Regions from separate parts of the Nocardioides hankookensis genome, predicted to be linked through region 2. Evidence: riboswitches for the same ligand, from Rfam matches in the RefSeq annotation. Region 2 holds a riboswitch; each other region holds the start of a gene.
The links. A riboswitch is a leader RNA that binds a small molecule or an ion and turns the genes downstream of it on or off. The one in region 2 is predicted to bind cyclic di-AMP.
Positions count from the first base shown of each region.

Region 1: another riboswitch for cyclic di-AMP. It lies ahead of ACFPYL_RS22460 (C40 family peptidase); the one in region 2 lies ahead of ACFPYL_RS21605 (transglycosylase family protein).
Region 3: another riboswitch for cyclic di-AMP. It lies ahead of ACFPYL_RS10670 (C40 family peptidase); the one in region 2 lies ahead of ACFPYL_RS21605 (transglycosylase family protein).

Region 1 is NZ_JBHSRJ010000009.1:584,264-594,641, forward strand. Features, by position in the region: gene ACFPYL_RS22425 (hypothetical protein) at 1-718, opposite strand, end outside; gene ACFPYL_RS22430 (type II secretion system F family protein) at 1,509-2,531, opposite strand; gene ACFPYL_RS22435 (type II secretion system F family protein) at 2,528-3,382, opposite strand; gene ACFPYL_RS22440 (CpaF family protein) at 3,396-4,676, opposite strand; gene ACFPYL_RS22445 (hypothetical protein) at 4,868-6,187, opposite strand; gene ACFPYL_RS22450 (hypothetical protein) at 6,187-6,579, opposite strand; gene ACFPYL_RS22455 (hypothetical protein) at 6,751-7,347, shown strand; gene ACFPYL_RS22460 (C40 family peptidase) at 7,374-7,943, opposite strand; cyclic di-AMP (ydaO/yuaA leader) riboswitch at 7,950-8,093, opposite strand; gene ACFPYL_RS22465 (ABC transporter ATP-binding protein) at 8,308-8,946, opposite strand; gene ACFPYL_RS22470 (ABC transporter ATP-binding protein) at 8,943-9,770, opposite strand; gene ACFPYL_RS22475 (hypothetical protein) at 9,763-10,378, opposite strand, start outside.
Region 2 is NZ_JBHSRJ010000009.1:448,954-459,331, reverse strand. Features, by position in the region: gene ACFPYL_RS21635 (SCO7613 C-terminal domain-containing membrane protein) at 1-216, opposite strand, end outside; tRNA gene ACFPYL_RS21630 (tRNA-Arg) at 270-346, opposite strand; gene ACFPYL_RS21625 (hypothetical protein) at 491-1,003, opposite strand; gene ACFPYL_RS21620 (MFS transporter) at 1,178-2,428, opposite strand; gene ACFPYL_RS21615 (glycoside hydrolase family 6 protein) at 2,630-3,811, shown strand; gene ACFPYL_RS21610 (PGPGW domain-containing protein) at 3,818-4,222, opposite strand; cyclic di-AMP (ydaO/yuaA leader) riboswitch at 4,353-4,496, shown strand; gene ACFPYL_RS21605 (transglycosylase family protein) at 4,501-4,815, shown strand; gene ACFPYL_RS21600 (aminopeptidase P family protein) at 4,865-6,244, opposite strand; gene ACFPYL_RS21595 (PrsW family intramembrane metalloprotease) at 6,303-7,436, shown strand; gene ACFPYL_RS21590 (ABC transporter) at 7,433-9,145, shown strand; gene ACFPYL_RS21585 (GTPase) at 9,232-10,378, shown strand, end outside.
Region 3 is NZ_JBHSRJ010000004.1:870,738-881,115, forward strand. Features, by position in the region: gene ACFPYL_RS10625 (Fic family protein) at 1-517, opposite strand, end outside; gene ACFPYL_RS10630 (hypothetical protein) at 762-1,322, opposite strand; gene ACFPYL_RS10635 (hypothetical protein) at 1,331-1,477, opposite strand; gene ACFPYL_RS10640 (HNH endonuclease) at 1,961-3,205, shown strand; gene ACFPYL_RS10645 (glycosyltransferase family 2 protein) at 3,284-4,204, shown strand; gene ACFPYL_RS10650 (hypothetical protein) at 4,213-6,198, shown strand; gene ACFPYL_RS10655 (class I SAM-dependent methyltransferase) at 6,195-6,917, shown strand; gene ACFPYL_RS10660 (lysylphosphatidylglycerol synthase domain-containing protein) at 6,914-7,849, shown strand; gene ACFPYL_RS10665 (hypothetical protein) at 7,851-8,057, shown strand; cyclic di-AMP (ydaO/yuaA leader) riboswitch at 8,243-8,414, shown strand; gene ACFPYL_RS10670 (C40 family peptidase) at 8,441-9,424, shown strand; gene ACFPYL_RS10675 (hypothetical protein) at 9,448-10,378, shown strand, end outside.

The sequences.
Region 1 (10,378 bases), 140 kb from region 2:
CCAGTTGATCGGCAAGGTCGATCGCAGTCGCACCGCTAGAAGCGTCCCCAAACGTGTTGTTTCGCAGATCGTTGTTGCTGCCAACAACTCCGCTTACCGTGTTGTTGTCGCCGACCTTGACGTTATTGCTTCCAACACTGTTGCCGCTGCCGACAATGTTGTTATCACCCATTGTGAGACTTCCTCCATCGGATACAAAGTTGATCTGGACTTTCTCGGGGCCAAGCGATTCGGTCAGCGCAGCCACGTCTCGCACCATGCGACGCAGGCTCGGGCTAACGTCAGAGAATGCTTCTTCGAGCGAAGACATTCGCCCTTCGTTATCTATCTTTGTCTTCTGTGCGACGTATTGAAGCAGCGACGCTTGCGGCATGCCGTCGTATTCCTGCCGGAGGAGGCGTTTCGCCACTTCCAGCAGGTAAGTCCGAAGCGACTCCGGACCTGCGGGATCCAGCACGCCAAGCCGGCACGCCCGCAAGACCGCTGCGAAACCCTCCAGCTCGCAGTGGAGACGCATGGCGTGGGCGCGCACCCGCCGAATGGAGTCTCGGGGCGTCTGCGGTCCGTGACTCAACACCCAGACGGGCAGTTCGTCGGCACCTTCGCGCACCCAGTGGTGCTCGAGAAGCAGCCCAGCTCTCGGGTCTTCCATGGCGGACGGAGGCAACAGGCTTCGTCCGTTGCCCAGTTCGACGAGCGCGAGCGGTGCAGTCGGCACAACCAGACCTCGACGCCTTCCGTCTCCTCCAGTGTCAGTGGAGTCGACCGGTGTGGACGCTCGTTCGTAGGCCTGCGCCAGAGGACCGCCCGATCGCGACAGGAGACTTGAACTGTTACCCCGGACTCGAACCCTCAGGCTGGCGGCCGCCGATGCCACTGCGACGCAATCACTGTCCCAAGGAGCACGGAGTTCAACGTCGACACGGCCAACGCGACCGTTGGTGAATAGTCGCCGCGAGGTGGGGGTGAGTCGATACTTTGATTGCCGAGCGGGTGAGGCCGCGAAAGTCAGCGTGCGGGACGCGTCGCAGAAGTACTCCTCCCCCGACCACGGCTTGATTCCTCCCTGCGGGTGGCGCTGGACGACTCCAAACCTGCGGACAAACTCGTGCCCGATTACAGGGAGGGGCCACTGCGGACGCGCCAAGCGGAGCCGAGAATAATCGGGATGGAAGGTGCGCAAGTCCATAAAAGGAACCTGCACTGAGATGAGCACCGAACTCCCAACGTAAAAAGAAGTGTCCCCCACTCTCGAATCAGTGAGGGACAAAGCCGGCGGTAATGTTGACTCTTTGCTAGCTACTAACTGGAGACAGACCGACCTGGCTGGTCGGTCCAGTTGTACCTCCTGCATGCAGGGCTACTCCGCCCCGCATTCTTTCTGTTAGCAACCCCTCCATGAGGAGGGACATTGATGACGATCCATCATTTGCATCCTTCCTTTCTGTTGGTTGTGGCGAACTTCGCCCTTGCAAAGCTATCCGGCTGACTGGTGGTTCATCCCGCCCTCAGGCCCGATGCCGGTTAGGCGTAGACACACACATCATGTCAGCGCCAGGCACTATGCGTGCACTGTTTCGGCGGAACCGCTCCTGGGCCAAGCGCAAACGCTCGCTTGACACCCTTATTGGTAACAAGGTGAAGAGCACGGTCACCGGCAGCACCAGGAAGACGACGGGCACCATCATCAGGACCTCCTTGCGGGCGGCGGTCTCGATCAGCTCGCGGCGTCCGGCATCGCGTACGTCGGCGGCCTGCGCGTGCAGCACGTCGGCGAGCGGGGTGCCGCGCTCGACCGCGACCGCGACGCCCTGGGCGAAGCGGGACACGATCGGCAGGCCGCTGCTCGCGGCCATCGCGTCGAAGGCGCTGCTGACGGGCTCGCCGGTGCGGACCGCCGAGAGCACCTGGCCGAGCTCGCGCGAGAGCTCGCCGCCGCTGCGTCGTACGACGCGGTCCAGCGCCATCACCGGGCTCTCCCCCGCCGCCACGGCCAGCGCGAGCAGCTCGGCGATCGTCGGGAACTCGGCGAGGATCTTGCGCTCCCGGGTGCGCACCTGGGACGTGAGGTGGGTGTCGCGGGCGAGCACGCCGGCGACGAAGGCGATCGCGCACGCGAGCAGCCACAGCACGACAGAGCCGGGGTGCGTGAGCACCCGGAGCAGCGCTACGGCAGCCGTGACGGCGAACGCCACCAGGCCCCAGACCACCTGCTCGACCCGGAACTCGTGGACGGTCTTGTCGATCCCGGCGCGCTCGAGGCGGCGGCGTACCGACGTGGCACCGCCCAGCACCCGCTCGACGGTGTCGGCCGCCGAGCGCAGCAGCGGCCCGAAGACCCCGACGGCCGCCGAGGTCGGGGCCGGTGCGACCCGCGGCCCGGCGTCGTCCAGGAGGGGCAGGTCGCGCAGGTAGGGCAGCACGCGTACGGCGAGCTGCGGGCGCCGGATGGTCCGCACGCGAGCGGCCACCAGGAGCAGCCCGGCGGCCGTCGTGGCACCGAGGAGGGCACCCCACATCGCCGGGCTCACGACAGGATCCGGCGTTCGACGGGAAGCCGGCCGATGCGCATCATCAGCCGGTAGGCGACCAGGCACAGGCCGGCGCCGAGCGCGAGCACGAAGACGCCGACCGGCGACGCGTAGCGGTGGATGACGTCGGACTGGAACGACATCAGGAGCAGCACGAGCCAGGGCGATGCGACCGCGAGGCGGGCGCCGTTGACCGTCCAGGCCTGACGGGCCTCCATCTCCGAGCGGGTCCGCGCGTCCTCGCGCAGGTAGGTCGAGAGGTTGCGCAGCAGCCGGCCCAGCTCGCCGCCGCCGACCTCGCGGGCGATCCGCAGCCCCTCGACGACCCGGTCACCGACGGGGTCGGCGAGCCGCACCTTCAACCGGTCGAGGGACTCACCGAAGCGACCGGTGACCTGGTAGTCCAGCGCGAACTGGTCGAACGCCTCCCGCAGCGGCGCCGGTCCGCGCACGGCCAGCCCGGCGAGCGCGTCAGGCAGGGACATGCCGGCGCGTACGGCGGAGGTGAGGTTGTCGACCGCCTCCGGCCACACCTCGGCGAGCTCCGCCTGGCGGCGCCGGGCCCGTCCGGACACGACCGCCACCGGCAGGTAGCCGCCCATCAAGCCGAAGGCGAGCGCGACCGGCGGCGTCCCGGAGACGACCTGCATCACCAGCGTCGTGGCGAGGCCGCAGACCAGGCACAGCACCACGAACCCCGCCACGGAGACCTGGCCGAGGCCGGCTCGCGCCAGCAGGTCCGACGTACGACGTGAGGTCGGAGCGGCGTCGCGCGGCCGGCGGGGCAGGACGAAGGCGCTCCAGACGAGCAGGAGCCCGATGCCGACGCCCAGCCCGACCAGCGCGCCCATCACTGCCCTCCCATCACGGGGCTCCGGCCACGATCCGGTGCACGTCGATGCCGGCGCGTTCGTAGCGTTCCAGGTGCGGCGGCATGCCACCGGCGCGCTGCAGCTCGCCACCACGGCGCACGAACACCGGCTCGGTCTCGATGACGTCCTGCTCGACGCGACCCGGCACGCCGACGATCTCGTTGACCCGGCGTACGCCGCGCTCGTCGATGCCGAGGTGGACGACGAGGTCGACCGACGACGCGACGGTCGGGACCACGAAGCGGGCGGAGATGTTCTCTCCGGCGAGCAGCGGCAGCGTGCACATCTTGACGAGGGCCTCCCGCGCGCTGTTGGCGTGGATGGTGCACATGCCGGGCAGGCCGGCGTTGAGGGCCAGGAGCAGGTCGAGACACTCCTCGGCCCTGACCTCGCCGACGATGATCCGGCTGGGCCGCATGCGCAGGCTCTCCTTGACCAGGTCGCGGAGCTGGATCTCGCCGGTGCCCTCGAGGCCCGACTGGCGGGTCTGCAGCGCGACCCAGTCGGGGTGCGGGAAGCGCAGCTCGAAGACCTCCTCGGCCGACACGATCCGGTCCCCGCCGGGGATGGCGGCCGCGAGGCAGTTGAGGAGCGTCGTCTTGCCGGCCTGGGTCGAGCCGGCGACCAGGATGTTGAGCCCGGCACGCACCGACGCCTCGAGGAACGCCGCGGCGGACGGCGTCATGCTGCCGAGCTCGACGAGCTGGCTCAGCCGGCCGGCGCGGAGCACGAACTTGCGGATGTTGACTGCGGAGAATCCGCGGCTGATGCCCTCGAGGACGACGTGCAGCCGGTGGCCCTCAGGGAGCATCGCGTCGACGAAAGGGCTGCTCATGTCGATGCGGCGCCCGGACGACTTGAGCATCCGCTCGACGAGCTCCTGGACCTGGGCGCTGGTCAGCACCAGCGTCGTGAGCTCGTGGCGGCCGTTGCGGGCGATGAAGACCCGGCTCGGGTCGTTGATCCACACCTCCTCGACGCTGTCGTCGTCGAGGAACGGCTGGAGCGGACCGAAGCCGGACACCCGCGCGACCAGCTCACCGACCATCACGCCGACGTCGGGGACCGGGGCGACGACACCGGTCAGGCTGCGGTCGTCGTGCTCGCGGACGACGCCCTCGGCGATCCGGCGGACGAGGGCCGCCTCGCGCTGCGGGTCGACACCCTCACGGCGTACGTGCTCGCGGACCTGCTGGTCGAGGTGCTCGACGAGCTCGTCGTGCGCACCGGCGCTGTCGTGGGTACGGCGTACCGAGGGGTGAGTCAGGGACATGCAGGGCTCCCGAGATGGATCCTTCGCAGCCAGTCTTGCCTGCAGCCACCCCGGCGAAACAGCCCGAGATCGCTCCCTGTGGACAACGAGCGAACGAGCAAAGGGATAGTCCCTGACGTTTCGGCCCTTCCGAGTGCCATCGGAGGACCACAACGTCAGGGACTATCCCTGCCCGAGACCTGCCAGCGAGGTCAGTCGAGGACGCCGGGGGCGGCTCCCTCGTCGTCGACCCACTCCTCGCCGACGTCGAAGAGCTCCTTCTTCTTGCCCTTCTCGTCGTCCTTGCCGCGACCGGAACGGCCGGTGGGGCCGGCGCCGGAGCGTCCGCCCGAGCCGCTACGACCACCCGAGCCACCACGCCCGCCGGAGCCAGAGCCGCGACCACCGGCGCCCGAGCCCGAGCGACCGGTGGCACCGGCACCCGAGCGGCCGGACGTGCCGGAGGTGGCGGACTTGCCGGCGGCGGTGGAGGCCGCACCGCTGCGTCCGAGGGTGCCGGCGCCGCCGGTGCGGGCCGAGCTGCCGATGCCGCGCACGGCACTCGACGCGGTGCCACGACCGGCCGTCGCGGCCGCGCCGCCCGAGCCCGGCAGCAGGCCACCGCCGCGGAGCGCGTTGGTGAGCTTGGCGCCGATCAGGCCGGCGGCCGCGCCGCCACCAGTCGCACCGAGGACACCGAGGCCAGGACCGGACGAGCCGGGTCCGGCGATCTCCGCACCGCCGATCGGGGTGCCCGGCATCGTCGTACCGCCGGCCACCGTCGGGTCGTAGGTGCCGGTGCCGTCGGTCCCGCCGGTGTTGTTGGGCACGTAGTCGACGGTCGTCGTCGGGTTGCGTGGCGGGTGCTTCGGCTCGGTGCCGGTGGTCCCGTGGCCCGGGTCGGCGTGGCCGCTGCCGATGGTCGCCGTCGACATCGGCCCGACCCCGGCGGAGCCGCCGCCAGACCGGCCGGGGGCGCTGCTGGGCGGCGGGGGTGGAGGCGGCGGGTCGGGCTCGCCGTGGATCTCCTTCATCGTCGCCGACGACTTGCCGAGGGCCTCGTCGAGCGCGTCGGCGTGGGCGCGCGCCTTCTCCTCCTGCGCGGCGAACGCGGAGGCGAAGGCCGACTCCTTCGACTTGCTCGTCGCCTCCTTGGCGAGCTCCTCGTCGGTCGCGTTGTTGCCGGGCGCCCGGTACGGCGTGGGCTCCGACATGTCCTCGAGCTTCGCCTCGTGGTCGATCGCGGTCTGGATCGCGTCGCCGGCGTGGCGGAGGGCGTGGTGGCCCTTGAGCAGGACCTGCGCCTTGGCCTCCATCGCGTCGGCGGACTTCTGGAAGGCGGCGTCGACGGCCGGGCCGGTCTCGCCACCGATCGCCCACTTGACGGTGCCGGCCGCGTTCCTGAGGTAGTCGCCCACCCCGGTGAGCACGTCACTGCACTTCTGCCACTCCGTGGCGGCGCCGTTCACCGCGCCCGGGTTGCCGCCGGTGACGGCCTTGGTCAGGCGCTCGGCCTGGGGTCCGCGCACCATCAGCCCTCACCTCCCGAGCGGTCACCGTGGAAGTTGTGCGAGTTGAGGTGGGACGCGGCGTCCGCGAGCTCGTTCTTGCGGCTCGGCGTCAGGTCGGCCGCGGCCTGGAGGTCGGTGTCGTTGAGGTGCCGCGAGAACTCGTTGAGGTTCGTCGCGTAGCCCCGCAGGCCCTCGACCATCTCCTCCAGCGCATCCTTCACGTGCTGGTGCGCGATGCTGACCTGGTTGTCGAGGTCGGAGCCGGCGTCCGAGCCGCCGAAGACCCCGTTGATCGTGGTCGGTCCGGCCTGGTGGATCTCACCGGCATGTGTCTCGAGGATGTCCCTGCACGAGTTCACCAGGGCTTCTGGCAGCCCCAGCATCGTCAGGATGTCCAGTGGTCCCGTCGTCATCTCAGCGCTTCCCCCGAAGAAAGAGTCCGTTCGCGCCGTAGCGCCCTCGTAGCCCCACCTCCCCCGTTGGCGCGGCGACAAAACCTCCCCGGCCCTGCTGCTCGTCCGGTTTCATCGCGCGCCCGCGCGGGGAAGGGTGACCACGACGTTCTCGGACCACCAGGAGGCACCGTGTCCCGCCCCCGTGCTGTCGTCGCCATCGCCGTCCTCGGCCTCACCCTCGCGCTCGCCGGGTGCAACGACGACGACCCCGGCACGAAGGCCGACCCCACCACGTCGCCCTCGGCGTCGTCCTCCGGCGACAGCACGTCCGCGTCGCCGTCCGACGACGCGTCACCGAGCGTGGCGCCGGCCACCGGGCCGCAGCTGAAGATGCCGAACGCGACGATGAACGCCCCGGAGGGCTACAAGAGGACGAAGAAGATCGTCGACTTCTCCGTCGACGCCTCGTCGCCCGACTTCACCAGCAGCGTCACCCTCATGGCCCTGGAGTACGCCGGCCCGACGTTGCCGCTGGACCTCATGTACGACGCCGTGAAGGACTCGTACGAGAAGAAGGGGTACAAGCGCCTGCCCGACCAGGAGATCGACGGCGTCACCTTCTACCACATCTCCGGCAAGAGGGACCGGTATGCCGTGGAGGACGTCTTCGCCGTCCGGGACAACGGCTATGAGACCACGATCCGCTACGCCCTGGACCCGAAGATCCCAGCGGCCGAGCGGGAGCAGCTGATCGCGGAGGGGCTCGCCTCCTTCAAGTTCAGCTGATCCCGCTCCCGCTCAGCGGCGGTGCCTCAGCGCCCGCGCAGGGTGCCCGGGAACCAGCTGTTGGTCCACACGGGGTCGGTGCGCACCCGGGTGCCGGAGTACGGCGCGTGCAGCACGAGCCGGCGACCGTGCTTCCAGCCGGCGTACACGCCGACGTGGTAGACGCCGCCACCGTCGGTGAAGAACATCAGGTCGCCGCGCTTCATGGCGCTGCGCGAGATGTGCCGCGCGAAGTGGGCCTGCGCCGAGGAGGTCCGCGGGATGCCGTGGATGCCGGCGCGGCGGAAGCTGTAGTAGGTCAGGCCGGAGCAGTCGAACCGGTTCGGGCCGGCCGCGCCGTACGCGTAGGGGTCGCCCTTCTGGGCGACCGCGGTGGTCATCGCGCGGAAGACCTTGGAGTGCTTGGGCCGGTGGTGCTTCGGCTTCGGGTGCTTCGCGGCGGCCGCGTGGGTCGCGGCGACGGCGGCGTGCGCGTCGGAGGTCGGCGCCGACGTGAGCAGGCCGACGGCGAGGGCGCCGCTGAGGGCGACCCGGACGCCGGTCCGGCCGCAGGCGCGGGCCAGGGTCGGCAGAGCTGTGGGCAGGGCAAGAGACATAGCGTGGTTTCCTTCCCACGCCTGCGGGGTTAGCTGTCGGGTTCGGGCAGGAAGGTGCCCGGCCGCCAGTCGGCGGCTTCACCCCGAGCGGCCGTGTGGCCGCGAAGGTGGATCCCCCACTCCTGCCCGTGCTGTTTCAGATCGTCGATCGGTCCGAGTGTCCGACCTGGCGGACCGGTACCGTGAGCGGGCAGGACTCGGCGTGCTCGGGGACCGGTGTGCTTGGTGCAATCGTCAACGACGGTAGCCACGCGAAAGTACGGATCACGATTCCACAAACGACGGTTTCCGTGGCGCAGGCCACATCCCCCGCGTGAAATCGTCGCCCAACTGGACGCAGATCACACAGTTCGAGCCGTGTAGTTCAGCCCAGGACGCGCCCGTCCTCGAGGCGTACGACGCGGTGCGCGACCTCCCAGACGCGCTGGTCGTGGGTCGCCACGAGCACCGCCGAGCCGGCCCGGGCGGCGTCCGCGAGGACCCCGATCACCTGGCCGACGTGGTCGTCGTCCTGGTGCCCGGTCGGCTCGTCGAGCACCGCGAGCCGCGGGTCGAGGACCAGCGCCCGGGCCACCGCGACCCGCTGCTGCTCGCCGAGCGAGGTGTCGGTGACCCCGCGCCGCGCGAACGCCACCAGGTCGAGGTCCTCGGCCAGCCGGGCGAACCGCTCGGCCGGGTCGACGCGGGCCCGGTGGGCCGGCAGCACGATGTTGTCCTCGACGGTCAGCCCCGCGAGCAGGCCGTGCTGCTGCGGCACCACGGCGATCATCGACCAGTCGGCGATCTCCGCGGTCGGGCGGCCGTCGAGGGTCGCGGTGCCGTGGTCGGGGTGCTCGATGCCCGCCGCGAGGTGGCAGACGGTCGACTTGCCGGAGCCCGACGGGCCGGCCAGGGCGACCAGCTCGCCCGGCTCGACGCGCACGGAGATGTCGTGGAGCACCTCGACGCGGCGCCCGCCCGCGCCGTACCCGTGGGCGACGCCGACCAGCTCGAGCGCGGTCACGACTCCCCCTCCGGCGCCCGCAGGCGTACGCCGTCGGCGTCGACCTCGACGATCACGCGGCGCGAGGGGAAGAGGTCGAGCACGGCCGGGGGCAGCTGGAGCCGGCCGGTCGCGTCGATGACGCCGGTGGTGTCGCGGCGGGTGGTCTCGCTGGAGAGCACGCCGTGGCGCAGTCGGAGCAGCCGGTCGGCGCGGTGCATGATCCGCTCGTCGTGGCTGCTGATCACCACCGCGACGCCGTCGGCGGCCGCGGCCAGCAGTGCGTCGACGACGACGTCGGCGTTGGCGTGGTCGAGCTCGGCGGTCGGCTCGTCGGCGACCACCAGCGCGGGTCGGCCGGCCAGGGCCAGCGCGACGGCGAGGCGCTGCTGCTCGCCGCCGGAGAGCGCGAGCGGCAGGTGGTCGGCGCGGTGCTCGAGGCCGACCGCGGTGAGGGCCTCGGCCGGGTCGCCGTCGGCGCCGCGCCACGACGAGACCTGGCGGAGCTGGTCGACGGCGCGCAGGTGCGGGAAGACCGCGAGCGCGGAGCGCTGCGGCACGAACCCGATCCGGCTGCGCCGCAGCCGGCGCAGGTCGCGGGTCGAGGCGGCGCCGATGTCGCTGCCCAGAACGGTCAGGGTGCCGGCGCTCGGCCGGTCGCGGGCGCCCAGCATCGTCAGCAGGCTGCTCTTGCCCGAGCCGGACGGCCCGGCGACGACGGTCAACGCGCCCGGGTGCACCTCGAGCCCGATGCCGCGCAGGGCATGGGTCTCCCCGGTCGCCGACCGGAAGACCTTGACCAGGTCCTCGCAGCTGACGGCGGGAGCGGACACGGTCTCAGCCACCACCACGAAGCACCTCCGCCGGATTGCGCCGGCTCGCGCGGCGGGTGCCGAGGAGCCAGGCGAGCAGCACCGTCACGACCAGCACGACGAGCAGGACGACCAGGTCCGCGACGCCGGGACGCGGGCGGGTGAGCGGCGGGATGGTCGCGGCCGCGTCGATGATGGTGGGGCCGAGCACCAGGACGGCGCCGGCGACCAGCGCGGCGAGGACGGCGGTCGCGACGGCGTACGCGACCTCCCAGGAGCGCGACCGGGCGAGCTCGCGCGACGACCAGCCCATCCGGGACAGCAGCACGTCGGAGACGGTGTCGCGGTCGGCCAGCCGGAGCGCGAGGACCAGTGCGCCGGCCAGGGCCAGCACGAGCATGACGACGCCGAGCGCGAGGACGTAGCCGGCGGCCCAGGTCGAGGCGATCAGCCCGTTGGAGATCGCCTCCTCGGCGGAGGTCACGACGTCGCCGTCGTTCGCGACGCCGGCGGCGCGGAGGTCGCGGCGCAGCTGGGCGGACGAGCCGTCGGACCACACCCACGACTCGAACGCGCCGGCGTCCTTGCTGGAGGCGCCCTCCAGCTTGGGGTTGACGGTCTTGAGGACGAGCCGGAAGAGC
Region 2 (10,378 bases):
TGGTGCGGGGTACGCCGTCCGCTCGACCGCCGCCGGCATCGCGACGGATGCAGCCTGGAGCTGGGTGAGCAGGCCGTCGGCGGTCGTGAGCGTCTGGAACAGCTCGGCGGCCAGCGGGTGCCCGAGGTCGAGACCGCAACCGGGACAGCGGGAGACCTGGACGGGCAGTCGGGTCCCGCAGCTGGGACACACGAACGGATCGGCGAAGCGAGGCATGCGGTCATTGACCCACCCGGCGTACTCAGCCCGCCTGAGTACGGATCCCTAGATGGCGCCCCCGGCAGGACTCGAACCTGCGACCTAGAGATTAGAAGGCTCTTGCTCTATCCAGCTGAGCTACAGGGGCGTGGGGTGGAAGAACTGTCGAGAAGGCATCTGGGTGTCAGTTGCTGATCCTGGCCGTTCACTCGCCCCGCCGCGAAGTCTAGAGGTTGCTCTCCGGCCCGTTCTGCACGCCGTCGCCCCACCGACATCCGTCATGAGTGCGGCGTCAGCAGGTCGAGGAGACCCGATAGGTGACGTTGGAGGTCCACGATCCCGCGCCACTGTCACCGTCCTCGTACTCCACCCGGAGCGGACCCGACGACGCGCCGTCTGCGCCGTGCAGCTGCACGATGAAGTTGGTGTCCGCGCCGTCGCCAGGCTCGATCGTCGCGCCGATCGCGGGGGTCCGGTCCTCCCAGAGCGCTTCGACGTCCGCGTCGTCCGGTCCGAAGTCCGGCGGGTCCCCGGTCCACACTCCGAACTCCCCGACGGGCCGGTCAGGGCCCAGCGTGACGACCGAGGTGTCGACCAGGTCCAGTCCCTTGGCGCCGTCGAGCTCGACCGAGGTGATCGTGACCGGGGCGTCACCGGTGTTCTGAGCGGTCGCGACCCCGACGACGTACGACGGCCCGCCATCGGCGGGGACGCAGATCTCGCGCTCCGACGCGGGGCCCGTCAACGCGTCGACCTGGTCGGAGTCGTCGCACCCGAGCAGCGCAACGATCAGAAGCGCAGTCACGGCCGAGGTCCGCACTCCCGCCGGCCGAAGGCGGTGCCTCGGCTCGTGGCGCCGCCGCTCACAGCCCTCTCGTCGCGCTGCGACGAGCACGGCTCGACCCTCCTCGCGGCGATGGTGCACCGATCCATCATGCCTGGCCAGGATCGGCGAGGACGCCACCCGAGGAGGGACCGTTCAGGCGGCTGCCAGGACCGGCTCGTCGATCGTCGCACCGACCGCGGCGTCGGCGAGAGCCGTACGCAGTCGACGCTGTGAGAGCGACACCAGGCTGAGGGCGCAGGCCATCGCCGTGACCGTGACGGCGAACGCCGCGGTGTAGCCGTGCGCGTCGGCGAGGCGGCCGGCGACGCTGGAGCCGAGGGCGTAGCCGACGCCGGTGGCGCTGGCGAGGACGGTCATCGCGGTGGCGACCCGGCCGGGGGAGACGACCCGCTCGGCGAGGGTGAAGACGCCGATCATGAACGGCGCGACCGCGCAGCCGAGCAGGGCGACGGCGGCGACCAGGGCCGGGAGGCTGCCGACGAGCAGCAGCGGCAGCGAGAGCAGGAGCAGCGCACCGGCGGCGACCAGGATGCGGCGCTCGGGGCCGAAGCGTTCGGGGATGTACGCCGTGGCGATGCCGGCGAGCGCGCTGCCGAGGCCGAGGGTGGCGTGCACGAGACCGGCGATGCCGGGCTGGCCGACCTCGGTGGCGAGCACGGTCGTGCCGGTCTGGGTGGCGCCGAAGAGCGTGCCGATCAGCAGCTGGGCCGAGACGAGCACGACCAGGACCGGGGTCACCAGGCGGCCGGTGGGCAGCGCGGCACCCTGACCACGCACGACCCGGGCGGTGCGGTGCAGCGCGAACGCCGTACCGAAGACGGCGAGCAGCGCGGCCGCGAGCAGCAGCGCGCCGCCGGGGGAGACCAGCACGACGCCGAGGCCGACGAGGGCCGGGCCGATCGCGAACGACGCCTCGTCGGCGGCGCCCTCGTAGGAGAACGCCACGTCGACGAGCCGGCGCTGCTGGGCACCGGTGCGTGCCGTGATCGGGCGCCACCGGACCCGCGCGAGAGGGCCGACCTGCGGCATCGCGAGCCCGGCGAGGGCGGCGGTGCCGACGATCGCGGCGTCGGAGGCGCCGGCGTGCACCAGCGCGACCAGGAGGGTCAGGGAGGCGGCGCCGGCTATCGACTGCACCAGCACCACGTGGCGCTGGCCGACCCGGTCCGCCAGCGACCCGGCGAACGGCGCGCCGATCGCGTTGGCGACGGCCAGGGCGCCGGCGGCGAGACCACCGAGGCCGTAGCTGCCGGTGGCCTCGGAGACGAGGAGGAGGGTGCCGAGCTGGCTCATGGCCAGCGGGAGCCGTGCGAGGAACGCGACGACGACGTACGGCGTGCCGGCGAGCTCGAAGAGCCGCCGGTAGGAGGCGAGGGGTGACACGGTCGGTGCCTTTCGGGTGCGTCTGTACGACGCGCCGAACCCACCTCCAAGACGCGTGAAACCCTCTGCACCCCCATCGTACGACGCACCGCCGCGGGCCACCCATTCGCGGACGCTCAGGCGACGGGCATTTCTGCCGATCCGTGAACAGGCCGGGCCTCCGGTCGGCACCCTTGTCCAGACCGGTCCGAGAGGAGCACCGTGCGATCGTCAGCCGCCCGCGGCAGCCTCGCGCTGCTGCTGCTGCTGCTGCTGCTGCTGCTCGCGACCCTGCTGACCGGACCGACCCCAGGCGCCACGGCGGCGCGGGAGCCGCTCGCCCCCTCGGTCGAGGTGTGGCAGGCGGCCGAGCCGGCGTACGCCGAGAACCCGACGAACCCGCTCGCCGGCCGCGTGTGGGGCGTCTACCAGGGTCCGCAGGACCAGGTGTCGGGTCCGTTCCTGAAGGCCCGTGGCACCAAGGCCGCGCTGCTCTCCAAGCTCGGGCTGCGACCGCGGACCAAGTGGTTCGGGGGCTGGGTCCCCGACTCCAGCATCCGGTCCACCGTCGAGAAGCACATCGCCTCGGCCCAGGCCGGCGACCCCGAGAAGCTCGTGCAGATCGCGGTCTTCCGGATGAAGCCGTGGGAGCAGGAGGGCTGCGAGCGCCGGTCCACCGCCGCCGAGAAGCGCAGCTATCGCCGCTGGATCAACCAGCTCGCCGCGGGCATCGCGGACACCCCGATGCTGGTGGTGATGCAGCCGGACGGCCCGTTCCTGTGGTGCGTCCCGGACCGCCCCGCCAAGGCCCGCCTGCTCACCTGGGCCACCCGCACGCTCTCGGCCCTGCCGCGCACCAGCGTCTACATCGACGCCGGTGCCGCCGACTGGTGCCAGAACGGCTACGGCGCGGACCCGGAGCGGTGTGCCGCGCTCCTGGAGCGCACCGGCATCGAGTACGCGCGCGGCTTCGCCCTGGACTCGACGCACTACAACGGCCCGGACGCCAACATCGCCCAGGGCGCGAGCATCGTCGGGATCCTCCAGCGCGACGGGTACGGCGACAAGCACTTCATCCTCGACACCGCCAAGAGCGGTCGCCCGATGGCCTGGCCCGACGTGATCCCGGCCCGCAAGGGCGATCTCAAGGACAACGCCCGCGTCTGCCGGACCGCGGCGCAGACCCGCTGCGTCACGCTCGGCATCCCGCCGACGGTCCGCACCGCGGCCCCGGACTGGGGGCTCACCGAGGAGAACCGGACGACCGCCCGGCGCTACGTCGACGGGTTCGTGTGGTTCGGTCGGCCGTGGCTCTACAACCAGGCCGACCCGTTCGTGATGAAGCGCGCGATCACCATGGCGCGGTCGACGCCGTGGCCGGGACCCCTGCTGCCGACCCCCTGACCGCGATCAGGCCAGCGCCTGGGTGCCGATCAGCGCGGTGACCGCCGAGGTCAGGACGGTCGTGGCGACGACGAAGCCGACCGTGGTCATCAGGCCGAGGAGCTTGCGGGCGGGCGACGACTCGTGCGGGAAGAGCGCGCGCTTGACGCGGCCCAGCCCGTGGCCGAGCAGCCCGAGCGCGTGCCGCGCCCAGTCGTACTCGAGCGCGAGCAGCGCGAAGCCCAGGGCGATCACCACGAGCCCCGGACCGGGGAGCACCAGCATCGCGACGCCCGCGGCGATGACCAGCGGACCGCCGACCGTGACCATGACCTTCACCACAGCGGCCCGCACAGGGCCGGCGTCGGACCACGCCTCGATCCGGGTCAGCAGAGCGTGGGCACGGGGCGAGAGCGAGTGGTCGGCGGGCACGCCTCAGGGTGGCAGCCCGGTCTGAGAGGCGTCTGAGCGAGTTTGGATCGCTCCGCCGAGCCCTTTACCGTCGAGGAGTCCCGGCAGACCGGGACCGCCCGCAGCCACGCCGAGCCCCGTCCGGCTGCGTGTGACTCGAGTTCCGAGGACGGGGACGGGGGACCCAGGTCTCCGGGTCGTACGACGACCCTCGGGGTGAAGCCGCACCCGTGCGGCCGGGCCACTCTCCGCCCGAACCCGACAGCTAACTCCGCAGGCGTCGAGGAGAACCCATGCGCATGCGCACTCTCGTGTCCGCGGCTGCCCTGACGGCGGCCACCATCACGCCCGTCGTCGCCACCACGACGACGGCCGACGCGGCCTCCACCCGCACCTGGGACCGGATCGCCCATTGCGAGTCCGGCGGCCGCTGGCACATCAACACCGGCAACGGCTACTACGGCGGTCTCCAGATCAGCAGGTCCACCTGGAACGGGTACGGCGGCCGGAAGTTCGCCCACCTCCCGAGCCGCGCGACCAAGCGCGAGCAGATCCGGGTCGCCGAGCGGATCCAGGACGGCCAGGGCTGGGGCGCCTGGCCCAGCTGCGCCTGATCCGGGCCTGATCAGCCTGATCAGCTGACGAGACGGGCCGCCTGCGTGCTCAGCCGCGCAGGCGGTCCATCCACTCCTCGACCTCGGTCGAGGTGCGGGGGAGGGCGGCCGACAGGTTGGTCGACCCGTCCGCCGTGATCAGGAGGTCGTCCTCGATCCGGATGCCGATGCCGCGCAGCTCCTCCGGCACCAGGAGGTCGTCCTCCTGGAAGTACAGCCCCGGCTCGACGGTGAGGACCATGCCCTCGACCAGGGTGCCCTCGGCGTACGACTCGGGTGCGGCCTGGCCGCAGTCGTGCACGTCCATGCCGAGCATGTGGCTGGTGCCGTGCAGCGTCCAGCGGGCGTAGACCCGGCTCTCGGGGTCGAGCGCCTCCTCGGCAGAGACCGGCAGCAGCTTCAGGTCCTCGAGCCCGTGCGCCAGCACGTCCATGGCCGCGTTGTGGCCGACCCGGAACGCCTCCCCCGGCTTGAGCGCCTCGATGCCGGCCTGCTGGGCGGCGTGGACGAGGTCGTAGAGCTCGCGCTGGAGCGGCGTGAAGCGGCCGTCGATCGGCAGCGTGCGGGTCACGTCAGCCGTGTAGAGCGAGGTGTTCTCGACGCCCATGTCGAGCAGCACGAGCTCGCCCGGCGTGATCGGGCCGGTGTTGTCGATCCAGTGCAGCGTGGTCGCGTGCTTGCCGCCGCCGACGATCGAGTCGTAGCCGATGTCGTTGCCCATCGTGCGGGCCCGGCGGAAGAAGGTGCCCTCGATCCAGCGCTCGCCGAACTCGAGCACGCGGTCCCACTCGCGCACGACGTCCTCGAAGCCGAGCGTCGTGATGTCGCACGCCTCCTGGAGCTGCTCGACCTCCCACTCGTCCTTGACCAGGCGCAGCTCGGACGCGACCCGCGCGAGCTCCGGGTCGGTCGTCAGGTCGCGGGTCTTGGGGCCGTCGTCGAAGGACGGCAGGTCGTCGATGTGGCGGACCTCGAGGCCGAGCGAGTCCGACATCTCCTTGAGCGACGGACGGCGGCCGGCCCAGAGCTCGCCGTACTGCCGGTCGCGGAAGAACTCGTCGGTCTCGCGCGAGGAGCGGGGCCGGGCGTAGAGGACCGACTCGCCGTCGGCGACCACCAGGACGGCGTCGCTGGTCTGGTTGCCGGAGAAGTAGGTGTGGGCGGTGTCGGGACGGAAGCGGTAGTCGGTGTCGTAGGCGCGCACCTTGTAGGTCCCGGCCGGGAGCACCAGCCGCTCGCCCGGGAACGCCTCCGCGAGCCGCTGCCGGCGCTGCGCCGCCGGGCCCGCGACGGCCGCGACCGGGAGGTCGAGCTCACGGTCGCCCCAGCCCTCGCGCATGAACGCGGCGTACGCCGCGGGGACGGCCGGGTCGTGCGACTCGGTCTTGGGCTCGGTGCTGGCCGCTGGACTGGACTGGTTCTCGCTCACAGGCTCACTGTACGCCGGGAATCCGGCCCTCCGGATCACCCCCGATAGGCTGCCGCCCATGCCCGGAACCCATCGTGAGAGCGCCGTGTCGTCGGCCGCGTTCACGGTCGTGGTGACGGTGCTCGTGGCCCTCGGAGCGCTGCTGATCCTCGCGATCGCCGCGCTCTCCGGCGCCCCGTCGAGCATCGCCCTGGGGGCGCTGCTGGCCGCCGTGCCGGTCGGCCCGATCGTGGCCTGCTACCTGTGGCTGGACCGCTACGAGCCCGAGCCGCGCAGCCTGCTGGCCGCCGGCCTGCTGTGGGGCTGCTTCGTGGCCACCGCCGCGGCGATCCTGCTCCAGGGCATCGGCGGCCTGGTCGCGGGCTTCACGGACCAGCAGACGCTGGAGATCGTCGCCCCGGTGACCGAGGAGGCGTGCAAGGGCCTCTTCCTGATCCTGCTCCTGTGGTGGCGCCGCGCCGAGCTCGACGGCGTCCTCGACGGCATCGTGTACGCCGGGATGGTGGGCGTCGGCTTCGCCTTCACCGAGAACATCTTCTACCTCGCCGCGGCGTACAACGGCACCGACGGCCTGGGCCCGGGCGGCACCGAGGCGGTGACCTCGACCTTCATCCTGCGGTGCGTGATCAGCCCGTTCGCGCACCCGCTCTTCACGACCTTCACCGGCGTCGGCGTCGGACTGGCGGTCAACGCGCGCAGCACGGGCGGCCGGGTGCTGTGGCCGCTCGCCGGCTACGCCTGCGCGGTCGTGGCGCACGCGGTCTGGAACACCGCCTCGGCCTACGACCTCGGCCACTTCGCCGTGACCTTCCTGGTGCTGATGACCCCGGTCTTCATCGCGGTCGTCGGCCTGGCCATCTGGTCGCGCAGCTCCGAGCGACGGATGCTCGCCTCCGCGCTCACCGACGCGGCCTCGCGCGGGCTGGTCCCGGCGACCGACATCGGGTGGGTCGTCGACCTGTCGGCGCGACGGCAGAGCCGGGCGTACGCACGCCAGGTCGGAGGCCGCGACGCCGAGCGCACGATGCGCGAGTACCAGCAGGCTGCCATCGAGCTCGGGTTTCTCCACTACCGTTACCTGCGAGGCACGCCGCCGCCCGACTACGCGGCCCGCGGCCAGCAGTTCCTCCAGAGGATCGACGCGCTCCGACCGTCGATCGCCTTCCCCGGACAGGTGGTACCGACCAGATGACGGTCACTCCCGACCACGACTCGCGCATGCTCACCGCGCTCGTGCAGCTGCACGACGCGCTCAAGGCGGCGCCGCTGGCACTCGACGTCCCGGGTGCCGCGGAGCTGCGCGTGTCCCGCCAGCAGCTGATCGAGCAGCTCGAGGACTACGTCCTGCCCCGGCAGATGACGGTCGAGGCGCCGCTGCTCGCGGTCGTCGGCGGGTCCACCGGCGCCGGCAAGTCGACCCTGGTCAACTCGCTCGTCGGGCGCCGGGTGACCGCGCCCGGCCTGCTCCGCCCGACCACCCGGTCGGCCGTGCTGGTCCACCACCCCGACGACGCGCAGTGGTTCGGCCAGGACCGGCTGCTGCCCGAGCTGGTCCGCGTCGAGCAGCCCACCGACGACCGGCACTCGCTGCAGCTGGTCGCCTCCGACACCCTGCCGCCCGGGCTCGCGATCCTGGACGCCCCCGACGTCGACTCCGTCGAGGAGGGCAACCGGGTCCTCGCGACGCAGCTGCTCGCGGCTGCCGACCTGTGGCTCTTCGTCACCTCCGCGGCGCGCTACTCCGACCAGGTCCCGTGGGAGCACCTCAAGCGGGCGGCCGAGCGGTCGACCTCCGTCGCGATCGTCCTCGACCGGACGCCGGCCGACGCGGTCCGCACCGTCGCCACCCACCTCGCCCGGATGCTCGCGGCCCGCGGCCTCAAGGACTCCCCGCTCTTCACGGTCGCCGAGGCGCCGGTCTCGGAGGAGGGCCTGCTCGACGCGAGCGTCGTGGCCGAGGTGCGCGCCTGGCTGGTGTCGCTCGCCGAGGACCCGGGCGCCCGCTCCGCCGTCGTACGGCAGACGCTCGACGGCACCGTGCGCTCCCTGGCCCGCCAGGCGCACGGGCTCGCCGACGCGCTCACCCTCCAGATCTCGGCCGCCGACGCGCTCCGCGAGGCCGCCACCACGGCGTACGCCGCGGCGGAGCAGCGCGCCGTCACCGCGGCCACCGATGGGACCCTGCTCCGCGGCGAGGTCGCCGCGCGGTGGCGGGAGTTCGCCGGCACCGGCGAGCTGCTGCGATCGCTCGAGGGCCGGGTCGGCCTGATCCGGGACCGGCTCGTCAACGCGGTCAAGGGCTCCGGCCAGCAGGCCGAGCGCGTCGCTGTCGCGATCGAGTCGGCCGTCGAGCTGATGGTCGTCGACCACGCCGAGGACGCCGCGACCAGCACGGCGGCCGCCTGGGCCGAGCTCGGCACCGCCGGCCCGGTGCTCGCCGGTGCCGACGACCTGGGGCGCGCGTCCGGAGGCCTGCGGCGCAGCGTCGAGGGCGAGGTGCGGGCCTGGCAGCAGCAGCTCACCGAGCTCGTGAAGGCCGACGACGGCGACCGCCGTACCTCTCGCTACCTGGCGTACGGTGCCCGCGGCCTGGCCGTGACGCTGGCCGTCGTGGTCCTCGCCGACACCGCGCCCGACGACCACGAGAGCGGGGCCGAGGTCGGCCGCACGCTGCTCGACGCGGTCTTCGGCGAGCACTCGGCGAGGCTCGTCGCCCGGGGCCGGGCCGACCTCGAACGCCGGATCGGCTCCGTCCTGGCGGCCGAGCGCGGCCGCGCACTGGGGCTGCTCGACGGGCTCGGGCTCGACGGCGAGGCCGGCCGGCAGGTCCGCTCCGCCGCGCGTCGCGTGGACGACCGGCGCTACGAGCAGAGCCGACCCGGCGCCGAACCCCTGCCCTGATCCCGTCGTCCGGGGGTCCAGGCCCTAGGGTGGTGGATGCACTGTCACGAGGAGCACGCCCTGCTGCGGGCAGGTCGAGGGAGAAGATGACGTCCTTGCTGGAGGGGACCGACCGGCTGGTCACCCGCGGTACCGACATCGGTGCCCGCATCGACGGCCTCGACGGCGCGGCCACGGCCGCCCGGGGACGCCTGGATGACGGGCTCGTCGACGCTGCGCGGGGCGTTGTGGACCGCGCCGCCGGCCGCCTGAAGCTGTCCGCGACCCACACCGTCGTCGGGATCGCCGGCGCGACCGGCTCCGGCAAGTCGTCCACCTTCAACGCGCTGACCGGGCTCGAGCTCTCCGCCGTCGGCGTACGCCGTCCGACCACGTCGTGGGCGACCGCCTGCGTGTGGGGCCGCGACGGCGCCGACGAGCTCCTCGAGTGGCTCGGCATCCCACCGCGGCACCAGACGACCCGCGACTCGATGCTCGACCTCGGCCGCAGCGACCAGCAGGCCGAGCTCGACGGCGTCGTGCTCCTCGACCTGCCCGACCACGACTCGACCGAGGTCGCCCACCACCTCGAGGTCGACCGCCTGGTCTCCCTGGCGGACCTGCTCGTGTGGGTCGTCGACCCGCAGAAGTACGCCGACGCCGCGATCCACGACCGCTACCTCAAGCCGTCGGTGGAGCAGCAGGACGTCCTGCTCGTCGTGCTCAACCACATCGACACCGTGCCCGAGGAGCGTCGCCAGTCGATGCTCGACGACATCCGGCGCCTCCTCGACGAGGACGGTCTCGACCGCGTGCCGGTGCTGCCGATCAGCGCGCGCCTCGGCACCGGCATCCCCGAGCTGCGCGCCGAGATCGCGCGCCGCTCGGCGGAGAAGCAGTCCACCCGGGCCCGGCTCGACGCCGACATCCGCGAGGCCGCCGGCCGGCTCGCCGAGGCCAACGGCGACGTCCAGACCCGCGTGGTCGAGCCGACCCAGGTCGCCGAGCTCGACGACGCCTTCGCCGACGCGGCGGGCGTGCCCGTCGTGGTCGAGGCGCTGGAGCGCTCCCTGCGCCGGCGCGGCAACAAGGCGACTGGTTGGCCCGTCCTCGGCTGGCTCGGTGGCATCAAGTCGGACCCGCTCAAGCGCCTCGACCTCGACCTCGGCGAGGACGGCCGCCGGCTCAGCGGCCGCACCCGCGCCGCCCTGCCCGCCGCCACCCAGGTGCAGCGCGCGCGGGTGGACGACGAGG
Region 3 (10,378 bases), on a different contig from region 2:
CGGCGATCGCGGCGTCGAAGGATCGGTACTGGCCTGCGTACCAGGACCCTTTAACGACGATGGAGTGAAGTGACCGTAGGTCCGACTGCGACATGCCTCTGTTGCCGGCTCGGACATACCGGTTGGCCACGACACGCGCCATCTCTAACCCAATCGCGGCGAATGCTTCCGGATCGCGCCTCAGCACTTCGGGCAGCAGGTTTGCGTTCAGGCTTCGTATGACAGCCTGCCCTTCGGTCGACTCGATAGCGTCTAGGGTTCCCGCGAGGTCAGGCCCTTCGAACTCGAGACTGTTGGACTCGAACACGGTGAACACGGCGTGCGCCCGATCGAGTTCTGCAATCAGACCCATGCGGCGAGCCTGCTCAATGGCTCTGTCGAGTCCCCGACGAACATTCCGAAGCCGCTTGGTCATCTCGACCAGGGCCGGCGCTGCTTCGGAGGGCAACGAGTATGGCGTGCCATTGAGTACCTCAAGGAACGGCACGTCGTTTGAGTCAGATGTCGGAGCCGTCACCCAGACCAAGATAGGGCGAATGGATGTTTGAAATGCGCCCATTTCCACTGCCGTGGCGCCGGTGCGTCCCGGCTAGGGCCCGTCGGACGATGCTGGTCTCGTAGAGGGCCAATCTTTGCCTACAGATCGCAACTCCAGATCTGGCGCGACGCCACCGCGGCATGCCTCTCTTCACCGCAAGAGCTCCGTACGATGGTGTTTCCGAGAACCGGCGGTCATTGCAGTAGTTAAGGAACCGAATCCGTCAACTCTTGGCGGCGTGGAGCAATATGGCCAGACTCGCCAGAGTCAGGAAGACGAGGCCAGCGCCCTGCGCGCGTCCTCCCCAGATGACCCACTTCATCTTCGCGTTGTTCGCCTGGCGGAGGGAATCCAAAGCGGTGATCTTGGCGGCCGTGATGGCAGTTCGCGCCCCGACTGAGGTCGCCTTCCACATGGTCGGAGGCTCGGTGTCCCACCTACGAAGAAGCGCGATCGAGGCTCGCTGGATGGTCGTGACCCTGCTCCCGCGCAGGCCCAGCCCAGCGCCGGCAAGCAGGAAGAGCGTTGCAGGGACCATGGCCCACAGTGACATGCGTGGGGGCTCGAATCCTGACCGGCTAGTCACGAGCGCTGACCCTGCGAAGGCAAGAGTGACCAGGGTTGACGATGCGGTCAGCAAGCGTTGCCCCTGTGCCTCGGCCCGGTCGGCCCGTCGCATCTCGAAGTCGAGCTCGTCGCTGACGAACAGCGCGAACTCGTTCCCCTCGTCGGACTGCGGAGGCTTCGAGTTCGCCGACCCGGCTGCTGAATCCTTATCGCTCACGCGTGTGGTCAGTCGTCGGTCTCGATTGCGCTGAAATTGATGCCCTTCTCGTCGTTGGAAAACGGCACTGAGTCGTAGTCCGCAATCGTGGGTCGCGGTGGCTCGTTCTCCGAGGTGTTGTCCGGTCGGTCGGTCGGCTCGTCCTTCTTGCTCATAGCTTCTCCCTCGGTGAAGGCTTGGGCTGGGGGCGGGGCTGCTCCGCTGCGAACACAGTAGGCCGGTTGGCCGACAATGCGGTGTTGATGGACGAGCGCGTTGCCCGCGCGCGCTCGCAAGTGCGTGCCGATCTGGTTGGGTGAGGTCACCGCTCATTGGCAGCGCCAGTCTGCTCATGCGGCTCCGGACGGGTTGTCGGCGATCAACACGTGGTGACGAGAATCGGTCGCGTCACGACCCCGCCCAGGGGCTCCAGCGACGATGACCCGCTAGATGACCTTCGCTGAGTCCATGGTTCTAGCCTTTCTGCCTACCAGCCGCTCCGAGAGCGCTCATCTGCCCCTTTCGCTCAGCCCCGACGCTGCGCGTCACTCCGCCGCGTTTGAGCGCGGCATCTCCGACGGACCTCATACCGCCCAGGCCGCTGACCTGCACAAACGCGTCCCACGGGACTGTCGGTGGGCTCTGGTTGAGTTGCTTCCATGACCACCACGACGCACTCACGAGGACGGCAGCGCGACGACGTCGCTGCCGTCGACGTGGCTGCGCGCGAGCTGGTCGACCGGATTCGGGCGCTCGAGGACCAGGTGGCGGCCGCGCAGGCGGAGCAGGCGCGACTGACCGCCTGGCTTGCGGCCCGGCGGCCCGACGACGCGGCAGGACTAGTGGCGTACGCGCGGCGGGTGTCGCCCGCTCGGGCGACCCGCCTGGTCGGGCTGGCGAAGGCGCTGACGGCCGAGCTGCCCTGGACGTTGGCGGCGATGCGGGCGGGTGTGCTCTCGGAGTGGCGGGCGACGTTGATCGCGCGCGAGAGTGCCTGCCTGCAGCCGGCCGACCGCGCGACGCTCGACGAGCGGCTGTGCGCCCCGGACGAGTCAGGCCGCTACCCGTTCGACGGTTGGGGCGACCGCAGGGTGAGCGAGGAGGCCCGCCGTCTGGTGGCAGAGCTCGACGCGCGGGCCGTCGTCGAGCGTCGCTCGCTTGCTGCGGCCGACCGACGGGTCACGCTGCGCCCAGCGCCCGACGTCATGGCCCGGTTGTCCGCCCTGCTCCCGGCCACGCAGGGGATCGCCGTCTGGGCCACCCTGAGGCGCGCTGCCGACCGAGCCAGAGTCGCCGGCGATCCCCGCAGTCGCGGCCAGATCATGGCCGACGTGCTGGTCGAGCGCGTCACCGGCCAGGCCACCGCCGAGGCGGTGCCGGTCCAGGTCGCCTTGGTCGTCTCCGACCAGACGCTGCTGGGTGGGGGAGTCGAGCCCGGTTGGCTGCAGGACTACGGGCCGGTGACCGCCGAGACGGCCAGGGACCTCACGAAGACGGCGCTCGCCGAGGCGACGGTGGCGCTGCGTCGGGTCTACGCACGGCCGGAGACAGGCGCGCTCGTCGCCATGGACTCTCGTTCGCGGACGTTCCCGAGGGCGCTCGGGCAGTTCCTGGAGGTACGTGACCGGACCTGCCGCAGCCCGTGGTGCGACGCCCCGATCCGACATCACGACCACGTCCGCGACCACGCAAGGGGCGGAGCCACGACCGCCGGCAACGGCCAGGGACTCTGCGAGCAGTGCAACCACCTCAAGCAGAGCGCGGGCTGGCGTGCGCGAGACGTCACCGGTCCGGGCGAGCTGCACACCATCGAGACCTGCCTGCCGACGGGACACCGGCAGACCAGCGGGGCACCCCGGGCACCGACGCCTGCGGTCATCCGGATCGCGTACGCCGCGGCCTGAGGAACACGCCCCGGAGCGGCCACCGACACGCCACACGTCGCTCACGGTTCGTTCATCCCTGGTCGCGAGCATGCGAGCGTGCTTTGGGTCGTACTTCCGGCGCTGGACGAGGCCGACAACCTGCGGGTCCTGCTGCCACGGCTCCTCGACGAGGTGACGGCGTTCGACCCGCAGGGGCGGGTGCTCGTCGTCGACGACGGGTCGCGCGACGACACGAGCAAGGTCGTCATCGAGCTGATGACCGAGCACGCGGGCCTCGAGCTCGAGACGCTGCGCCACAACCTCGGCAAGGCACCGGCGCTCCAGCGCGGCTTCCGCCGCGCCCTCGACGGGGGCGCCGACGTCGTCGCGATGATGGACGCCGACGGCCAGGACGACCCCGCCGAGCTGGGCCGCCTCCTCGCGGAGATCGACGCGGGCGCCGACCTCGTGACCGGGGCCCGGCTCGTGCGCCGCGATCGCTTCGTCAAGCGCACGACCTCGCGCCTCTACAACCGCACGACCGCGCTGCTCTCGGGCGCGCCGGGTCGCGACTTCAACTCCGGCTACAAGGTGATGCGCGCCGCCGTGGCGGAGGACGTCTCGCCGATGCTGTACGGCGAGATGCACCGCTACCTCACCGTCATCGCGCACGGGATGGGCTACCGGGTCGCCGAGGTGCCGGTGGAGCACCACGCCCGGATGTCGGGGTCCAGCAAGTACGGCCTGGCCCGCTTCTGGCGCGGCTTCGCCGACCTGATCACGGTGCGCTTCCTGCTCAGCTACGAGAACCGGCCCTCGCACCTCTTCGGCGCGGTCGGCATGGCCAGCCTCCTGCTCGGCATGCTCACCCTGGGCTACCTGACCGTCGTCAAGGTGCTCGGCGAGCCGATCGGCGACCGGCCGCTGCTGATCGCGGGCGTCCTGATGGTGATGGTCGGCCTCCAGCTCACGCTCTTCGGCCTGCTCGCCGAGATGGTGGTGCACGCCCGCAACCGCGGACTGGGCCAACGCGCGTGACGTCGGGGGTGCCGCGCCCACTGCTCGCGGTGGGCGTCGCGGTGCTGGCCGTGACGACGGTGATGGTCTTCGTGGGCGGGTGGCGGACCGGGGTCTCGTGGGACGAGACCTACCACGTGCTGCGGATGCGCAACTACCTCGGACCGGGCTGGTACCTCCTCAACGGTGACCTCCTCGACGGCAAGCCCGGGCCGTGGGAGGACCAGCAGTTCGTCTACGCACCGGTGACGATGAGCCTGCTGCACCTGTGGTCCCTGGCTGCGGGCACCGACGGCTCCGGGGAGGTCTCGGCCACCGCGACGGCGTACGCCGCGCGCCACCTCGGCCTCGGCCTCCTCTCGCTCGGGTGCCTGGCCGCGGCCGCCACGCTGGCCCGGCTGGTGCTGCACCGGTGGTCGTGGGGCCTGCTCGCGGCCGCGGCGCTCGCGGCGATGCCGGCGTGGACCGGGCACGCGATGTTCAACGTCAAGGACGTGCCGGTCGCGACCGGCTACACGCTGACCACGCTCGGGCTGGCCGTGGTCGTGGTCGCCCCCCGACGGCGTACGGCGCTCGCCGGCGCGGCGACCGTCGTGGCGGGCATCGTGCTGGCCGCCGGCACCCGCCCGGGCATCTGGCCAGGCCTGGCCCTGGCCGCCGTGGTCGCCGCCGTGTTCCTCCCGCGCGGACGTCGGCTCTCGGGGGCGCTCACGATCGGGGCCGCGCTCGTCGTGGCCGTCGGGGTCGTCGCGGTCGTCTACCCCGCGCCGTTCGCGACCCCGGCCGACGCCCTGCTCGGCTCGGTCCTCGAGTCCTCCCGGTTCGGTGACCGCAGCGTGAGCCGGTGGTACATCCCGGTCTTCCTGCTCGCCGAGGTACCGACGCTCCTGCTGCTGCTCGGTGGCCTCGGCTCCGCGGTCGCCGTCCGCCGGCTCTGGGTCGGACGGCAGGGCACCGACACCCGCCGGGTCGTGCTCGCCCTGGTGCTGCTCCAGGCGTTCACCCTGCCGGTGCTCTCGATCGTGCGGGGCTCGAACCTCTACAACGGCCTGCGCCAGCTGCTCTTCGCCTACCCCGCCCTGGCGGTGCTCGCGACCGTCGGCGCAGCCGTGCTGCTCGGTGCGGTGGCGGGGGAGCGACGTACCTGGCTGCGCGTCTCCGTCCCGCTGCTGGTCGGTGCGGCCCTGGTCGTGCCGGTGGTGGTGCAGGCCCAGGTGTTCCCCTACAACTACACGGTCCGCACGGTGCCCGCGATGCTGCTCGCGCCGACGGTCGCCGATCACTGGGCCGACTTCGAGCTGCCGACCGACTACTGGCGCACGAGCGTCCGCGAGCTCGCGCCCGAGGTGCCGCAGGGCGGTTGGGTGACCTGTCAGCCCAACGGGTCTGGCGCCGACTTCATGCGCTGGTCCAACGACGGCCACGAGGACTGCACGACGGACCCGATCGGCCCGCTCGCGCCGTACGACGGCCTGCGCAGCGGCACCTGGCCCGCGCCCGAGACGGAGTTCCTCGCCGTGATGAGCGGCGTCGACCGGATCGGCGCCAACTGCACCCGCGTCGCCGACGTCACCCGGCGGATGTGGTGGCGCACCATGACGATGTCGTACGTCGCGACCTGCGACCTGGTCACGACCGACTACCCGGCCGGCGGGCTGCGGTTCACCAGCGACGGCAACGGCGGCTCGGCCCTGCTGGGCGGCTGGAGCGGCGGCCACGTGGAGCCGGGCGTCGGGCTGTCGCGGGAGTCGGGGCAGATCGGCTTCACGCTGCCGGAGTGGGCGCGCGGCGGGGACCTGGTCGTCGTGCTCGACGTCGAGGGTGGCCACGGCGTCAGCCTCGAGGTCAACGGCGAGGCTGTGCCCGTCGCGGGCGACGGCTCGACGCTGCGCGCCGCCGTCCCGGCCGCGCTCGCGGCGCAGGACGGCGAGGGGCGGCTGCTGGTCCGGGTGCGCGACGCCGACCACGACGTCCGGGTGCTCGGCCTGCAGCTCGAGGAGGGGACCGTCCGGTGAAGCGTCTCTACGTCTGGTCCGTGCACACGCTGCGCTCGGTGCTCGCGGCGACCGGCGTTCTCGCCGTCCTCGACCGCGCGGCCGGCCGGTCCCGCAGCGGCCTGTGGGTGCGGTCGCTGCTCGCGGTCTACGACGCCGACGACATGTTCCGCCTCGGCGTGCCCTGGTGGACCTTCGACGCGATCGACGTCGTCGACGACTTCCTCCGCACCCGCCCGCGGGCCCGGGTGCTGGAGTGGGGGTCCGGCGCCTCGACGCTGTGGCTCGCGACCCGGGCGGCGGCGGTCGCCAGCATCGAGCACGACGCCGCCTGGGGCGGCCGGATGGCCCGCGAGCTGAGCGCGCGCGACCTCGACAACGTGCACCTCCTCGTCGTCGAGCCGCGCCGCGGCCCCGGCGGGGTCACCTCCGCCAAGCCGGGCTTCGCGGGCCTCGACTTCACGGCGTACGCCGACGCGATCGACCGGGTCGACGGCGAGTTCGACCTGATCGTGATCGACGGCCGGGCCCGCGAGGCGTGCCTGGTGCGCGCCCTGGACCGGCTCGCGGACGGCGGCCTGATCCTCTTCGACAACGTCGACCGGGCCCGCTACCGCGACGCCATCGAGGCGCTCGGGACGCGGCTGCACGTGACCTGGACCCGCGGCGTCACGCCGTCGCTGCCCTACCCCACCCGGACCGCCGTGATCGCCGTACCCCGCCGCGAGGTGTCCGCATGACCCGCGGGCGGCTCATGGACGTGCTCCGCTGGGTCTTCCTGGCGGCCGTCCTGGGGTTCGCGTTCTGGGGCCTGCACGACCGCGGCGGCGAGCTGCTCGACACGGTGCACCGCACGTCGGTCGTCGGGCTCGTGGTCGCCGCGGCACTCGTGCTGGCCGGGCTGCTGGTCACCAGCGTCGCCTGGCTGCGCCTGCTCGCCGGCTACGGCCACCGGATGCCGCCGGGGGAGGGCCAGCGGGTCTTCTTCGTGGGCCAGCTCGGCAAGTACATCCCCGGCTCCGTCTGGTCGATGGGCGCGCACGCCGACCTGGCCCGCGGCTTCGACGTGCCGATGCGGGTCACGGTCGGCACCTCCCTGATGTTCCTCTGGCTCAACCTCGCCACCTCCGGCCTGGTCGCCGGCATGCTCGCCGTCTCCGGCTGGTGGACGCCCGGGCTGCCGACGTGGCTGGTCGTCCTCGGGCTCGTCGGCTGCGTCGTCGGCCTCACGCCCCCGGTCGTCGAGCGGGTCGGCTCCCGGCTGGCGGGCGGCTCCGGCCACCTGCGCCTCTCGCCCGGCGCCGTCGGCGTCCTCGTCGGGCTGATGGCGGTCACCTGGACCTGCTACGCCGCCGCGATGATCGCGCTCGCCCCGAGCCCGTCGGTGGACCTCTTCCCGGTCGCCGCCGGGGCGTTCACGACGGCGTACGCCGTGGGCGTGCTGGTCGTGCTCGCCCCCGCGGGCATCGGTGCCCGCGAGGTCACCCTGGTCGCGCTGCTCGCGCCGGTCACCGGCGTCACCACGGCCACGGCGCTGGCGCTGCTGACCCGCGCGCTGCTCACCGGCGGCGACCTGCTCCTGGCCTTCCTCGCGTGGGCAGTCGTGCGCGCGACACGCCGGAGGGCCGTCGTGCCGGACCCCACTGTCGGTGGCGGCTGGGAGCGTTCCTGACATGAGCACGAGAATCGACTGCGACACCTGCGAGGTGCGCGGGCTGCACTGCCACGACTGCGTGGTCACGGTGCTGCTGGGCCCACCCCCCGAGCTGACCTTCGACGACGACGAGCAGCGCGCGCTCGACGTCCTGGCCGAGAGCGGGCTGGTCCCGCCGCTGCGACTGGTGCGGCCGGTGGACCCGCCGCACATGGAGTCCGCCTGAGTGACTGGTGGGGCGGATGTGACCTGTGTGACAGGTGGCCACCCGATTCGGCAGGGCCGCGCACAAACTCCTTGCAAATTTACGGCGCGTTGCCGATGGAGAGTTTGGCGACAGTGGGGGCGCAGACTAACCTCAGTCGCTCAGGTGGCCGAGGACGTGCATCACTCAGGTGCGCGCGGCCACCGCGCTGAGTCCGGGCCCGTCGACCTGTCGGAGGCCCGGAGCCGGGGAACCATCGGTAGCGGGCCCGCCCGCTGCCAGGGGTGAATCCCTGTGACGGCGGTGGCACTCGGGCCACCTCGGAGCGGGGTAGGGCAAATGTCGTGCCCGAATCCGTCAGCTCACCCGGTAGGCGTACGACGTCACAAGGAGAACGCCCGCCCGTGCAGAAGAGCCGCAAGCGACTCATCACGATGCTGTCGGGTGGCGCCATGATCGCCGCTGTCGGCTTCATGCCGACCACGCCCGCCCAGGCCGAGCCCAGCATCGACGACGTCCAGAAGCGCGTCGACAAGCTCTACCACGAGGCGGAGCAGGCGCAGGAGCGCTACAACGACGCCAAGCTCGAGCTCAAGGACCTCCAGGGTGACCTGGACTCCCTGAAGGCCGACCAGGACCGCCAGGACGACGCCTTCGAGGAGGTCCGCGGCCAGGTCCAGGACTCGGTCGTGCGGCAGTACGAGGGGCAGAGCCTCTCCACCGTCGGCCAGGTCGCCCTGTCCGACGACCCCCAGTCCTTCCTCGCGCAGCTCTCGACGATGTCGGCGTTCAACGACCTCCAGTCGCAGCTGTTCGACAAGTACGCCACCGAGGCGCAGGCGCTGAGCATCCGCCAGAGCGCCACCGAGAAGCGCGCCGCCGACGTCGCTGAGACCGAGAAGGTCCTGGCGAAGGAGAAGTCGGTCGTCGACGACAAGCTCGCCGAGGCGCAGGCCGTGCTCGGCGACCTCAAGGAGAAGGAGCGCGAGGAGATGCTCTCGCGCGGCGTCGTGCGGCTCCCGTCCGACGTCCCGGTCTCCGGTCGTGCCGCCGCCGCGGTCCAGTACGCGCTCGCCCAGGTCGGCAAGAGCTACGTGTACGGCGCCGCCGGCCCGAGCGCCTTCGACTGCTCCGGCCTGACGATGATGGCCTGGGCCCAGGCGGGCGTCGGCCTGCCGCACTCCTCGAGCGCGCAGTACAGCACCGGCCCGCACATCGCGGAGTCCGACCTGCAGCCCGGCGACCTGGTCTTCTACTACAGCCCGATCAGCCACGTCGGCATGTACATCGGCAACGGCATGATCGTGAACGCCGAGAACCCGAGCTCGGGTGTTCGCGTCACGAGCCTGCACGCCATGCCGTACGTCGGTGCGGTGCGCCCCGGCTAGGAGCCACCCGGCAGAATGCCGGGGTGAGCGTCACGCCAGATCAGCCTCGAGAGGCCGGTCGCCCGCGTTGGTGGGTGGCCGGCCTCTCGCTGTGCCTGCTGGTCGCCTCCGCCCTGCTCGCCTGGTCGCTCACCCACGACGACACGTACGTCGCGCCGGCGCCGCGCGCCGCCCGCCCCAGCGTCGAGCCGACGCTCGCGACCACGACGCTCGCGGCGTTCGAGACGGCAGTGCGTGAGCGCGACCAGGACGCCGCCCGCGCGCTGGCGCCGGCGGGCGACCCGGCCGCGGGCGACACGTTGGCGGCACTGGTCGCCAACGCGGACGCGCTGGACGTCGGCGACTTCACGTTGCGCTACGTCGACGACGACGGTGCGCCCACCTCCGACGGTGCCTGGGACGCCGCGGTCGACGCGACCTGGCGGTTCCGGGGCTTCGACACGGTCTCCGGCCGCGCCGAGGTGGACGTGCACCTGGTCGACGACGGCAACCGGGTCGCGCTGGCCGGGTTCGGCGGTGGCGGGCGGGTCTCGCCGGTCTGGCTGTCCGGGCCGGTGCAGGTACGGCGCACGCCCTCGACACTCGTGGTCGTCGCAGGCTCCTCCGACGTCGCCGACGACTACGCCGCGCGCGCCGAGGCGGCCGTGCCGGTCGTGCGCCGGGTGCTGCCGAGCTGGCGCCGCGGCCTGGTGGTCGAGGTGCCCGCGTCCGTGGACGCGCTCGAGGCCGCGCTGGGCGCGAAGGAGGGCGACTACGACCAGATCGCGGCGGTCACGACCTCGGCCGACGGCTCGAGCGCGCCGAGCTCGCCGGTGCACGTGTTCGTGAACCCCGACGTCTTCGGCAGCCTGCGACCGACCGGCGCCCAGGTGGTGATGAGCCACGAGACCACCCACGTCGCGACCGGCGCCTGGGACAGCCGCACGCCGTTGTGGCTGCTCGAGGGGTTCGCCG